Regions from separate parts of the Anoxybacillus sp. UARK-01 genome, predicted to be linked through region 1. Evidence: predicted binding sites of a transcription regulator. Region 1 holds the regulator's gene; each other region holds the start of a gene.
The links. The regulator LexA, encoded in region 1, represses DNA repair genes until DNA is damaged. The targets are predictions, from matches to a motif close to CGAACATATGTTCG.
Positions count from the first base shown of each region.

Region 2: addB (helicase-exonuclease AddAB subunit AddB) is a predicted target of LexA. The motif match lies at 2,341-2,354, and genes of this name have one in related genera.
Region 3: uvrB (excinuclease ABC subunit UvrB) is a predicted target of LexA. The motif match lies at 1,284-1,297, and genes of this name have one in related genera.

Region 1 is NZ_NASY01000051.1:8,618-12,665, forward strand. It holds gene tkt (transketolase) at 1-58, opposite strand, end outside; gene B6A27_RS16045 (DUF896 domain-containing protein) at 182-412, opposite strand; gene B6A27_RS16050 (YneB family resolvase-like protein) at 480-1,130, opposite strand; gene yneA (cell division suppressor protein YneA) at 1,147-1,446, opposite strand; gene lexA (transcriptional repressor LexA) at 1,595-2,218, shown strand; gene B6A27_RS16065 (NAD(P)/FAD-dependent oxidoreductase) at 3,246-3,608, opposite strand.
Region 2 is NZ_NASY01000031.1:121,944-125,991, reverse strand. It holds gene addB (helicase-exonuclease AddAB subunit AddB) at 1-2,301, opposite strand, end outside; gene lepB (signal peptidase I) at 2,441-2,977, opposite strand; gene B6A27_RS05105 (TVP38/TMEM64 family protein) at 2,995-3,612, opposite strand; gene B6A27_RS05100 (competence protein ComK) at 4,028-4,048, opposite strand, start outside.
Region 3 is NZ_NASY01000028.1:13,967-18,014, forward strand. It holds gene uvrB (excinuclease ABC subunit UvrB) at 1-1,211, opposite strand, end outside; gene B6A27_RS03470 (CsbA family protein) at 1,414-1,635, opposite strand; gene B6A27_RS03475 (PDZ domain-containing protein) at 1,652-2,845, opposite strand; gene B6A27_RS03480 (MerR family transcriptional regulator) at 3,084-3,587, shown strand.

The DNA of each region.
Region 1 (4,048 bases):
CATCAATCGACAACGTTCGGATTGTCGTGATGGCCAATTGATCAATCGTTTGTGCCATTTTTTGCTCATCCTTTCGTTTCGTAGCGTTTTATCCATTTCTATCATATAGAAAGTAAGAAAAAATGTACAACGTTTCTTCAAAAAATCAAGAATCTTTGACTGATGAGAATGCTTGCTTCTCTTAATGCAACCGATTTTTTTGACTTTCCTTCAATTTTTTGGGCGTCACATCTTTTCCATTTGGATCAATAATTTTTACAGAATGCAGAGTATCCGTTACCGCTTGGCGAAATGCTTGAAGATACTCCTTGCGAAGCTGCTCTTGCTCTTTTTTCTCCACTTCTGTCAACCCGCTTGTCTTTGCCTTTTTCGCTAATTCATTAATGCGAGCGATTTTTTGTTTTGAGATCATCGTTTCATTCCACCTATTTCGAAAAATATTATGCCCCCATCTTACTAGAGAAATGGATCCTTGACAACTATGTTGACTGACTTTTCCGCTCATATTCCTGATAGCGGCGATGGACAGTCGCTTTCGACACATCATATCCAAATCCGCGCAAAGTCGCCGCAATTTCAGCAAAGGTCAGTCCGTTCCTGCGCAGACGGATAATTTCTTCAATTGGTAGCTCAAGGCGATCTCTTCCGGCATGTTCACCTATATTTTTCAAATTTCGTTCTGGCCGATATCCACGTTCAACGGCTTTTTGCATCCCGCGCTTGATTTTTAAGTTATGTATTTTGCGCTGATACTCCTCTACGATGCTGAGGATACTTAGTACCATGGAATCAGCTTCTGATAGCTGTAGTTCTCCATGATGGCACACCGTATACAGCTTGGCTCCTTCTTTTTGAATACAATGCAATAAGGCAATTCTTGCATTTCCTCGTCCAAGCCTCGTTTCATCTTGGATGAGAACGGCTTCGATTTTATCCTCTTTCAGCGCTTCTAAAAGCTCCAGTATCCCGTCTCGCTCAATCTCATAACCGCTTGCCCGCTCTTCAATGACCTTAACGACTTGAAAACGATATGTTTCGGCGAGCTGCTCAAGCTCCTCCTTCTGCCGTTGCAGTGATGTTTCTTGTTCCTCTTTGTTTGTGCTCACCCGACAATAAATAATCGCTTTCATTCCATCATCTCCATTATTATTTACTGACGACTAGCTTCTTTTCTGCCTTTGATTTTAACACGGGAATCACTAGCTTTTCACCCGCAGCAATTTTTTCATTTGGCAAATGGTTTACATTCATTACCCATTCAATAAATTCTTTCGTTGAAAGCTGATGTGAAGATCTGTATTCATTGGCTATTCCCCAAAGCGTATCTCCGGATTCTACCGTAATTTTTAAATATTTCTCCTTTTGAATCGGATGGCTCGCATACACGAAACCCGATAGTAGCATAAACACCAAGCATGAAAACACGAGATAATGAGTAACTTTCATCTTCTCCCACCTCTTAGAATGTTTGTTCGCTTTTTTACCCATTATATTAAGAACATTCGTTTGCGTCAACCATTTTTTCGAACTTATGTTTGTTTTTTTGTTCTCCTCGTGTTATAATAAAAAAAACGATGGGTAAGAGGTGTGAAACATGACCAAACTGTCGAAACGCCAACAGCAAATTCTCGATTTCATCAAAAAAGAAGTAAAAACTAAAGGGTATCCTCCTTCCGTTCGTGAGATTGGCGAAGCGGTTGGACTTGCCTCTAGCTCAACGGTGCATGGACATTTAGCTCGGCTTGAAAGCAAAGGATACATCCGCCGTGATCCAACTAAACCTCGCGCGATTGAAATATTAGATCCGGATTTTGCCTCATTCATGCGGCCGAGCAATGTGATCAATGTTCCGGTCATCGGAAAGGTAACGGCAGGGCAACCAATAACCGCTATCGAAAATGTGGAGGACTATTTTCCGCTCCCAGAACGCTTCGTTTCTGCAGAGGACCATGTTTTTATGCTTGAAATAATGGGCGATAGTATGATTGAGGCAGGCATTTTAGACGGAGATTTTGTCATTGTTCGTCAGCAGCAGTCAGCTAATAACGGAGATATTGTCGTTGCTATGACGGAAGAAAACGAAGCAACCGTCAAGCGCTTTTTTAAAGAACAAGGCCACATTCGCCTACAGCCAGAAAACCCTCATATGGAGCCTATTATCGTCAACGATGTTACGATTCTCGGGAAAGTGATCGGCGTATATCGCATGATTCAATAACAAACAAGGGTAGATAAAGTGAAATTCACCTTATCTGCCCTTGTTTTAAGTAGCGATGATTATTCGATCATTGTTAAAATCCGCTAGGTTCTCTTATTTGTCTATATGGATGGAAGCGACATCATTTTGTGCAATTCATTTGAGCGGTACATTTTTGCCCATTTTAAGACGGATGCTGCATAAAGACAGGAACGAACAGCAAATCATTTCTCTACATCATAATCCGTATCGTTCTTGACAGATAAAATGATAGTGACTAACGTTGTAACTGTAGAGACTACAGCTGCTATGACCGAGGCAAGTCACGGACTTGTCTCGAACCGGCGAAAAACAAATTCTGCTTTTGAATGGGGCGTCTATTCCATCTTTTCGTTGGATTTCGATCATTCGCAAATGGACCCAATGCCGAAACCATTCAGCACTTATATACAGGATGAATCGTAATTCCTTTAAACCTCATCGAACTTCTTTCCTAGTCTTTCTCTTTAAATGAGACTATTCCCTTAGGGTATATGGCTAATAATCTAAATTCAAGGAAAGCATTTCTTTTTCTTGTTTTTTTGATTCCTCATCACCATAATCATGCGAATCCATATCTCTGCATATCATTTACATAACATCAAAAAAGGAGGGCATCAGGCCATGTTATCTATTGACTTTTTCGCATGGACACTATCTGCTATCTTAGGAATCGGATTTATTATTTCTCTTATAGCTGTATCCAGAAAACCGAAAAACATGACTGAGATGGAGCGACAAAGGCCTGAACCCAAGAACACAGAACCATAAAATAGAGTTTGTTCAGACCTTCATCGCGCGGATACATGACGAGAAGGCAAGCCTGTGGACTTGCCTTCCAACCGTGGTACAGATACTATTGGTTCAATCGTTAAGTTTTATTTATATCGTGCTTTGCCGACAGGATGAAAACTACAGACCAAAATCAAGTCTATGAATCATCATCGCTTTTTTTCGGTAGAATATCCTATTATTATTCTATTGTTTTGTTTCATTTCTTATTTTACCATCATTGATTTTTAAGTAATTGATCAATGTAGTTTTTTATCTCTTCTATCTTCTGATCGGTAACTTTTTTAATTTCTTCTGTTTTTTGATTTAAAGACTGTTGATAATCTTGATTGAGCTTTTCATTTAAGTATTTTTTAGTTTCATCTTGCAATCGCTGGATTTCAGACTGTGTTACATTGGATAGATCATTTTTTATTTTCATGTCTTTTTCTGACAAGTATTGATTGATTTCTTGCTGGTACTCTTTTTTCGCTGCTTCCGCTGCATCGCTCATATGGTAGACTACCGCACCACTAAGTCCACCACTAACAAAAAACAAAACGATTGTTATAAACAAAACTCTAAGAGGTATCTTTTTCATATAAATCAACCTCCTTTTTTTTATTATCTCATATTCCGCGCTCATTTTTTAGTGTTTTATCCGAATATTCATTATTTTTTATGATCGTACTATCTGTGTGATTTTCTTCCTATGATGTTTTGCTGTGTATTAAGAAAAGCACCTTCTTCTCCAAAGCTGAATCTCATGGAGTGTCTTTGGAAATGGTGAAAAGCACCGTCAGCCGTTGCCAATCATTTTCACAATGACGTACACAAAGCTATTGATTAGCCAGTCGATAGCTTCATTCTTAAAGTATATTGAATGTCGCAATGACGATGTTTTACAGCTGTATCGCTTGAGAAATCGAATGATAAGTTCATTTGATTTCGTAAACAATCATCAAACTTCATAGTCATCACTCCGATGAATAAAATAAAAAGCAACCAATTATTTGGATGCCTAACATCTAAAATTACAAC
Region 2 (4,048 bases), on a different contig from region 1:
GAACAGCGCTTGAATGACTCTATTAGCCCGTTCATTCCAGTCGTTATGACCTGCATAAAGATTATATACATCCCACCAAATGGGCTCGATCGGATATTGCCGTTTCCATGCATGAAGCTGAACCGCAAGAGCTCCAAGCGTTGCTGAATAATTGGTAATGAGTGAGAGCTGTTCCGGAAGCGGCCATGTAAAAGGTTCACCGCCCCATCTCTTTTCTTGCACATCAGGAAATATTTCTTTTATTCTTTTAATCAGCACAGATGGCAGCAACGTTCTTCCTTCTTCATCAGCAAGCGGATACGTAATATAAAGCCGTTCCTTTGGGCTAGCCAACGCCATATAGATCGCAAACGGCTCATCTAGCAGCTGCTGCCGGCTTGTTGGAGCGACATGTACCGAAAAATGATGCAGCAGCTCGCGGTCTTGCTCAGATAATACGCCATCCGCGCTTTTTCGCGAAGGAATCACCCCATCATTCGCACCAATGATAAATATACACTTCATATCTGTTAGACGCGAACGGTCAAAGTGAGCAATCAATACTTGGTCGATCGCTGGCGGTACAAGTGAAAATTCCAGGCTCTCAAGCCCTGTTTCCATCAAAGCGGCAAATGACTGAAGGGGCATCGTCTCTTCCCCTAATATTTCTACATACTGGTCAAGCAGTTCCATGACTGCCCCCCACGCTTGCTCATGGTGCCGGGCTTCCAGCAGCTGCCCTTTTGCCTCAGCTTCATCACGCAGCTTCTCCAGCTTTTTAGGAATCTGCAATTGTTCAAAATATAAATAAAGGGCTTCGCACATATCCCGCCCATTTTTCGCTTTTTGTAATCGTTTTTGCAGCGTCAGGAGCGGGGAGGCGACCATTTCTCTCCACACATTTAGCTTTTCCTCGTAGTTTCTTTCTTCGTCTGTTTGCGGCGCCGCGATCTCCTCAAGTCCCTGATAGCGCCGGTACACCCAGTTCTGCCTCCATTTCGCTCCATAAATTCCGTGTTCAAGCACATAATTTTCCAGCTGATCCATTGCTTCTCGCATCGTTTGCACATGGCTCTCTAGCGGAAAAAAGAAATCGGTCTTTACCGCCCGAAACACGGCTTCATACCGCCAGTTTGTCTGAATCACATCCAAGCTTGCACGAATCAGTTCGATAAATGGATGATTTCCCATCGGCTCCTTTTCATCAATAAAGTAAGGAATCTCATAATCAACAAAAACAGTTTGAAATAGATTGCGATAGTCATCAGAATTTCGTACCAATAGAGCGACATCCCGATATCGATACCCTTCCTCGCGCACAAGCCGAATAATTTCTCTAGCAATTCCTTCAATCTCTGCCCGGCGATGTGATGCTTGGCATAATTGAATTTCACCGGCCTCCCCAGTAAAGGGCAAAGAAGGGCGCGTATCATAATGCGCTTCTAAATGGCGAAGCGATAACGACGGATGCCTTACATTCTCTTGACAAAACTTGATCGGTTCAATGAGAACGTTGTTTAAAAGGGCTATATTTCGCAACTCATAGTATGTTTTACCTGTCATGCGAAACAAATGTAGCTCATTCGGCAGCTGTTCATTATAAGGCTCATCCACCGTTAAAGCGACCGTCACGCGCTTAGCGAAACATAACAATTGCTCAAGAACCATATATTCTTGCGGTGTAAAATGATGAAACCCGTCCACGTAAATTTCCGCGTCTTGTATGTAGCGGGAATGCGGAATTTTTTCAGCCAAAAAGCGCAAGTAATCTTCCGAATCCACATACCGATTCATTAAATCCCGTTCGAATTGGCGATAGATAAGCTGTAAATCCTTTAGCTTGTCCGCTAATACTTTTTCGGCCGAGGTGGCATTTTGGCGCAGCTGCGTTTCTGTTTCCAGCAGTTGCTCCGGTGTAATACAATAACGCTTGCACTCAATAAGCATTTCTTCTAGCTGCTCAATAAAGCCATGCTTATCAGCCGCGCGGGCAAATAAAATCAGCTCATCCTTATGCTTATCAATAATTTTCCTTAGCAGCATGCGCACTCCCGTTTGATTTAAATAATAGCGGCTCATTCCCCCAGTTTCTTGCAGCACGCGAAAGGCCAATCGCGTAAAGCTTAGCACCTGTGCGCGAATCATCCCGTCCAGTCCCGGTGTGCGAATCAACGCATATTCTGATTGAAACGTCATTTGCTCTGGCACAAGATAAATGATGGGAGAGCCCATCGGCTGCTCCTTCAGCTTCTCACGAATTTCGTTTAAACATGCTGTCGTTTTGCCGGTCCCTGATCTTCCAATCATAAAGCGAAGCGACATGCTATCACCACCTTTATTTTCCATTGTCCTTCTTATTTTAGCACATATGTTCGTTTGTTTAAAAGAGGGAGATCGTGGGAAATCGTCATCTGTCAAAGTAAAAAAGGTATTCATTGAACGCTTGTTTCGATGAATACCTTTAAAACTGAATGCTAATCTCACGAAAAGGCCAGCAGCGCGCATTAACTTTTCCAACAATTCGGTTCATTTTCACATAGCCAAAATGGCGGCTGTCCCAGCTGACTAAACGATTATCGCCTAAGACAAACACATAGCCAGGGGGAACCGTCTTTCTCCCGGTCACTTCTTGAAGCGTAAAATCCCCGGTGAGTTTTCCATTAACCAATTTACGTTTATATCGCTGCAAATACGGTTCTTCTATCGGCTTCCCATTAATGTATAACACATCATTTTTATACATGATGCGATCGCCAGGAAGACCGATAACACGCTTGACATAATCCTTTTGCGTATTGGCATGGAACACGATAATATCAAAACGCTGGATGCTGCCAAATTTCTTCACGATTAAGAAATTGCCGTCCTGCAGCGTGGGCATCATCGATTCTCCTTCAACTACATAGTTAGTAAACAATAAAAACCGCGCAAAAAAAACCAGTGTCAGACTAACTGTCCATATAACCGATCTTCTCCGATAAATTGGCCATTTGCTCATCACACCGCCCACCCAGCTTAAGAGTCTTTTTTATCTGTTTTTTCCGTCAATGAAAACCTCGCTTCTACTTTCTTCCCTGCATACCATAAAAGGAAAATCGCGATAATGACCGCTACTGTGCGAAGCGGCTGTTTGGCCAAAGCCGCCAAATCATAGCCAATAAAGCTAATCATAAAAATCATCACCATTTTGCCGAGAAGTACGGCTAAAATAAACTGCTGGCGGCTAACGCGGGCTAGTCCAGCCACGACATTGATAATCGCCGATGGTGTAAACGGAAAACAAAACAGTAAAAACAATGGGCCAAATCCGTGGCGCTCCACCCAATCCACCAGTTTTTTCACCTTTTGATGACGGCTCAAAAAATGAAAAAACCGTTTCTGGCCTATTTTTCGAGCAAGTAAAAAAACACAAATGGATCCGAGGCAAGCGCCAATCCACGAAATCATAATTCCTTGCCAAAGCCCAAAAGCAGCCGCGTTCGCCATCACAAATACAAACATCGGAAGAATCGGAAAAAACGACTCTAACAGCGTAACGATAACCCCGGGCAGCATCCCAAACGAGCGGTAATGTTCCAGTAATTCTAATACATGCTTTAATGTAAACCAGTGCTTTAATGCTTCGATGTCCATGAATACTCCCCATTTACATTGTTGCTAACAATCTTATTTTACACGGTTACGCGGGGAATATAAATAGAGAGAATTTTAACAACTTCTAAACGAATCATCACTTCTAGAAGTGAGTGTTTCTTGAGTCTCACGACGAAGCCTTTTTCGTCTCCCTCATCGTAACTTCCCGTTGCGTGATGATACATATTCAACCAATCGAAAATTTTGATACGGTATTACGCAAAGACTGAAGCGCTTGGTTTTCGTCTAGATTCTCTCTGCTCCCCCAGCTATCGGCAAAGAACCTTTGTTTCTATAGTAGTACAATAGTTCAGGGAATACAATCCATTTCACCTATGCCCACTGCCATTCATCCTGATCGTTGGAATTTTGCCCTTCACGTAATGGAACGTGGGGATTTCTCAAGATTAAAAATTCATGACAACCAGTCTTTTGT
Region 3 (4,048 bases), on a different contig from region 1:
CTATGCTCCAATTCGTATGGTCCCGGCGTTGCCGACACATAAATAATTTGGTTCACTTTTTTCTCAAACTCTTCAAACGTCAGCGGACGGTTGTCAAGCGCTGACGGCAGGCGGAAGCCGTGATCGACCAGCACCTGTTTGCGTGCTTTGTCGCCATTATACATCCCGCGAATCTGCGGCAGTGTGACGTGCGATTCATCAATCACAATTAAAAAATCGTCTGGAAAATAATCGAGCAGCGTATAAGGAGTCGATCCTGGCGGGCGCAATGTTAAATGGCGTGAGTAGTTTTCAATTCCTGAACAAAAGCCCATTTCCCGCATCATTTCAAGATCATAGCGCGTGCGCTGCTCAAGCCGCTGCGCTTCCAACAGCTTGCCCTGCTCCCGCAACTCCTTCAAGCGTTCTTCCAGCTCTTGCTCGATATTTTGAATCGCCAGCTGCATTTTTTCATCGCGCGTGACGAAGTGGGAAGCTGGGAAAATCGCAACATGCTCCCGCTCTCCGATAATTTCTCCAGTCAGCGCATCTACCTCGCGAATCCGTTCAATCTCATCGCCAAAAAACTCGACACGAATGCAATGCTCGTCGCGCGAAGCCGGAAAAATTTCGACGACATCACCGCGAACGCGAAACGTTCCCCGCTGAAAATCAATGTCATTGCGCGTATACTGCACATCGACTAAACGGCGCAGCAATTCGTTTCTTTCGATTTCCATCCCTGTCCGTAAAGATACGACAAGCTCTCGATATTCTTCCGGAGAACCCAAGCCGTAAATGCATGATACACTGGCCACAATAATGACATCGCGCCGCTCAAATAAAGCAGATGTGGCCGAATGCCGCAGCTTATCAATTTCATCGTTGATGCTTGCGTCCTTTTCAATATACGTATCCGTCTGCGGCACATACGCTTCCGGCTGATAGTAGTCATAGTAGCTCACAAAATACTCAACTGCATTATTTGGAAAAAACTCCTTCAATTCACTATATAGCTGGCCCGCCAATGTTTTATTATGAGCAATGACCAGCGTCGGTTTACTCACCTTCTGGATGACGTTAGAAATGGTAAAGGTCTTTCCTGTTCCTGTCGCTCCTAATAGCGTTTGATGCTTCGTACCGTTCAAAATTCCTTCCACCAGCTTAGCAATTGCCTTTGGCTGGTCGCCTTGCGGCTGATAGGCTGATACTAATTGAAAATGATCTTTCACCTGCGCAAAGCCCCCTTCGTATTCATCCTAATTGTATTGTACCACATGAATGCTTAAGATGCACAAAAAATACGAACTTATATTCGTTTCCAAAACTTTCGTAAGCCTTACAGAGCGAACAGCTATTTCCATCTCTTTGGCTGCAATAACAAAAGCCACCGCAAAAGAACGGTTCAATCGATCTTTTGCGGTGGCTTTCTTCTTATTTTTTAAATTTTTTTACCATTTTCTCTGCATATAAAAAGCCTGCCGTTGTCGACGCAATATCCGCTAACACTTCATGAAGCTCGTTTGTATATCCTTTGACATAAGAAGCTACTAACAGCGCCACTGTCAGCAGCGTCCCCACATAATGATTATAAGTGACGCGAGTAAAAAGCAGCACTAGCAAAAACGGCACGATTAATGCAACGAGAAACCACATAAGCAAAACCCCTTATCTATACAGCTTCCGATGTCCATTTTTCCCGCGTTTGCACAAACAACAATCCAAGCTCGTGATGCTCATTTTCATATAACGCTCCTTGGACAAAACGGACTTCCTCATTTTGATCCAACACCTCTAGCTTACAAAAAGCGCGGTTATGCTGCAATGCCTCATAAAATTCTTTTTCCGTTTTAACTGGTATGCCGTTCACTTTCACAATCACTTCGCCGATTTTCAGCCCGATTTTTTCAGCCTTCGATTCTGGTAAAATTCCTAAAATAACCAATCCCTGCTCTTGCTGTGAAAAATACGGGGGACGGGAACGGTCTTGCCGATGCTGCCAAAAAGCCAGACATTCTCTAGCAATCAACACCGCAGCTGCAACCGCGATTCCTAAGGAAGGAAACCAAGAAGACGCCAAAGCTCCCGCGCAGACAGCGGCCGCTAACCAGAGCACGCGACGGCCGGCCATTTGAATAGAGGCTCGTGGATGCATGCCTTGCATATGCTGCGAGAAGCCGAGCAAAAATGGCACCAGAGCGAATGAATATGAATGATCCACGCCCGAAAACAATGGCCACCATGAAAAAGGTGAAGAGAGCGGGCCATTGGAAATTGGCAGAAGCACAGGCACAAACCAAATCCTATCTACCCAATGTTCTCCAATCATAAGCCCCCTCTTGCTTTTAGCAAGCTGCGGAGAAGTAGCCACTGCTCCGTTTCGCAAAATGAGAAACCCCTCGGCAAATAACAGCAATGCAAGCAGCCATATAAAAACGGATATAGGCGCCTCGTGAAGGCTTTCCACATATTTTGAAACCAACGGCCAAGCGCCTCCGTATTTCATAAAACCAGCTGCAAGCAAAACCAATCCCCCAACCGTATAAGCAGGAGATAGTAACCGCATCTGTCCTGTCAAGCTCAGCAAAACCGTCACATAAAAAAGCAGCAGCAACACATCGTGGGGTACCGCCATTCCAGACACTACCGTCACGATGGAAAGAAACAAGCCAACGGCCCAACCGCTGCGCCAAAAAAAGACACTTTCCTGAAACCAGCCATATACGCGAATATGAAAATGCTTCCGCTCTTTATTCATTCGACGCCAGCCGACGAAAGCCGCAAGCAGCACGCCATAATACAAAAGGGGCTCGGTCAACAACCGCCCGACTCCTTTCAAAAGTTCCATCCCCCACATGCCAAGCATGGGCTTCACCTCCGATCATCATGAACGTATCTACTGATCTACTTTTCATTCTAGCAAATCGCTTCTACAAATCATACGATTGGCTGCATATTTTTTTATATGTTATTCGACAAATGGCGAATTTTTTCCTATTCCCACTTTCTTTGCCGAATGAGCACTAGTTTTGTCATCGTAAAAGGAATTTGGACATTCGATGGAAAAATGATATAGACAAGGAAAGAAAAGAGGAGGAAAAACCATGGAACTAAAAACGAGCAGTGTTGCCAAGCGGCTTGGAGTATCGCCTAAAACGATTCAGCGCTGGGTTAAAAAATACGAGATTCCATGCAAAAAAAACGAAGCAGGACATTACATATTCGATTCCGAAACACTTGCATTGCTTGAACAGATCAAATTTGAGCAAGGAGCGGCTCTTGAAGAGTGCGAAACAGAAGAAGAAAATGAAAAAAACATTCTGTGCCCAGAAGACTTTTTCTCCACTCATCTTCAACCACATCTAAACGAATTCACCTCACGTTTTCAACGCATTGAACGCCAGCTTGAGCAAAAAGCAGATGAAGTTGTATCCGTTCAACTGTTGCAGCACCGCCGCGAAATTGAAGAGCTGCATTCTTACATCCGTCAGCTTGAACAACGCATCTCCCTGCTGGAAGAAGCCAATGAGAAGCGCGAAGCGGACGATTCTTTGTCTAAAAAGCAAAAACGCCGCGGCGTAGGCCGAATTATCGGCTTATTTGTGTGAACCTTTCATCTCTAACACATGAACGTTCAATATCTAATAACATCACAATATGCTTCCATCTTATTTTCACGTGATATGTTCCCAAATTAAAATCCTAAGAATGTTGATAAAATGGCATTCTTGGGATTTTTTTATTCGTCAATCCAATGAAATGGCTACTTATCATTCCCCGCTTTTCTTGGTCACCTCTATGTATATGAAAATTACAATGAATGGAACTCTATTTTTCCTTCTCCTTATTTTTATCCATTTCTTATGTTTTTTTAATTCTATTTGTTTATAATGAATGCCGCTGCCAAGAAAATCAAAATGTAATGGGCAGATTCTATGTTTCGGCCATCGGCAAACCGGATCGCCATGACCGCTTTTTTTGGCATGATGCGTAACGAAACAGAAGTTCTTGCATCTTCCAGCCGTCATTGGCGGTATCAGGCGCGAGAAATATTGATATTCCATTACAT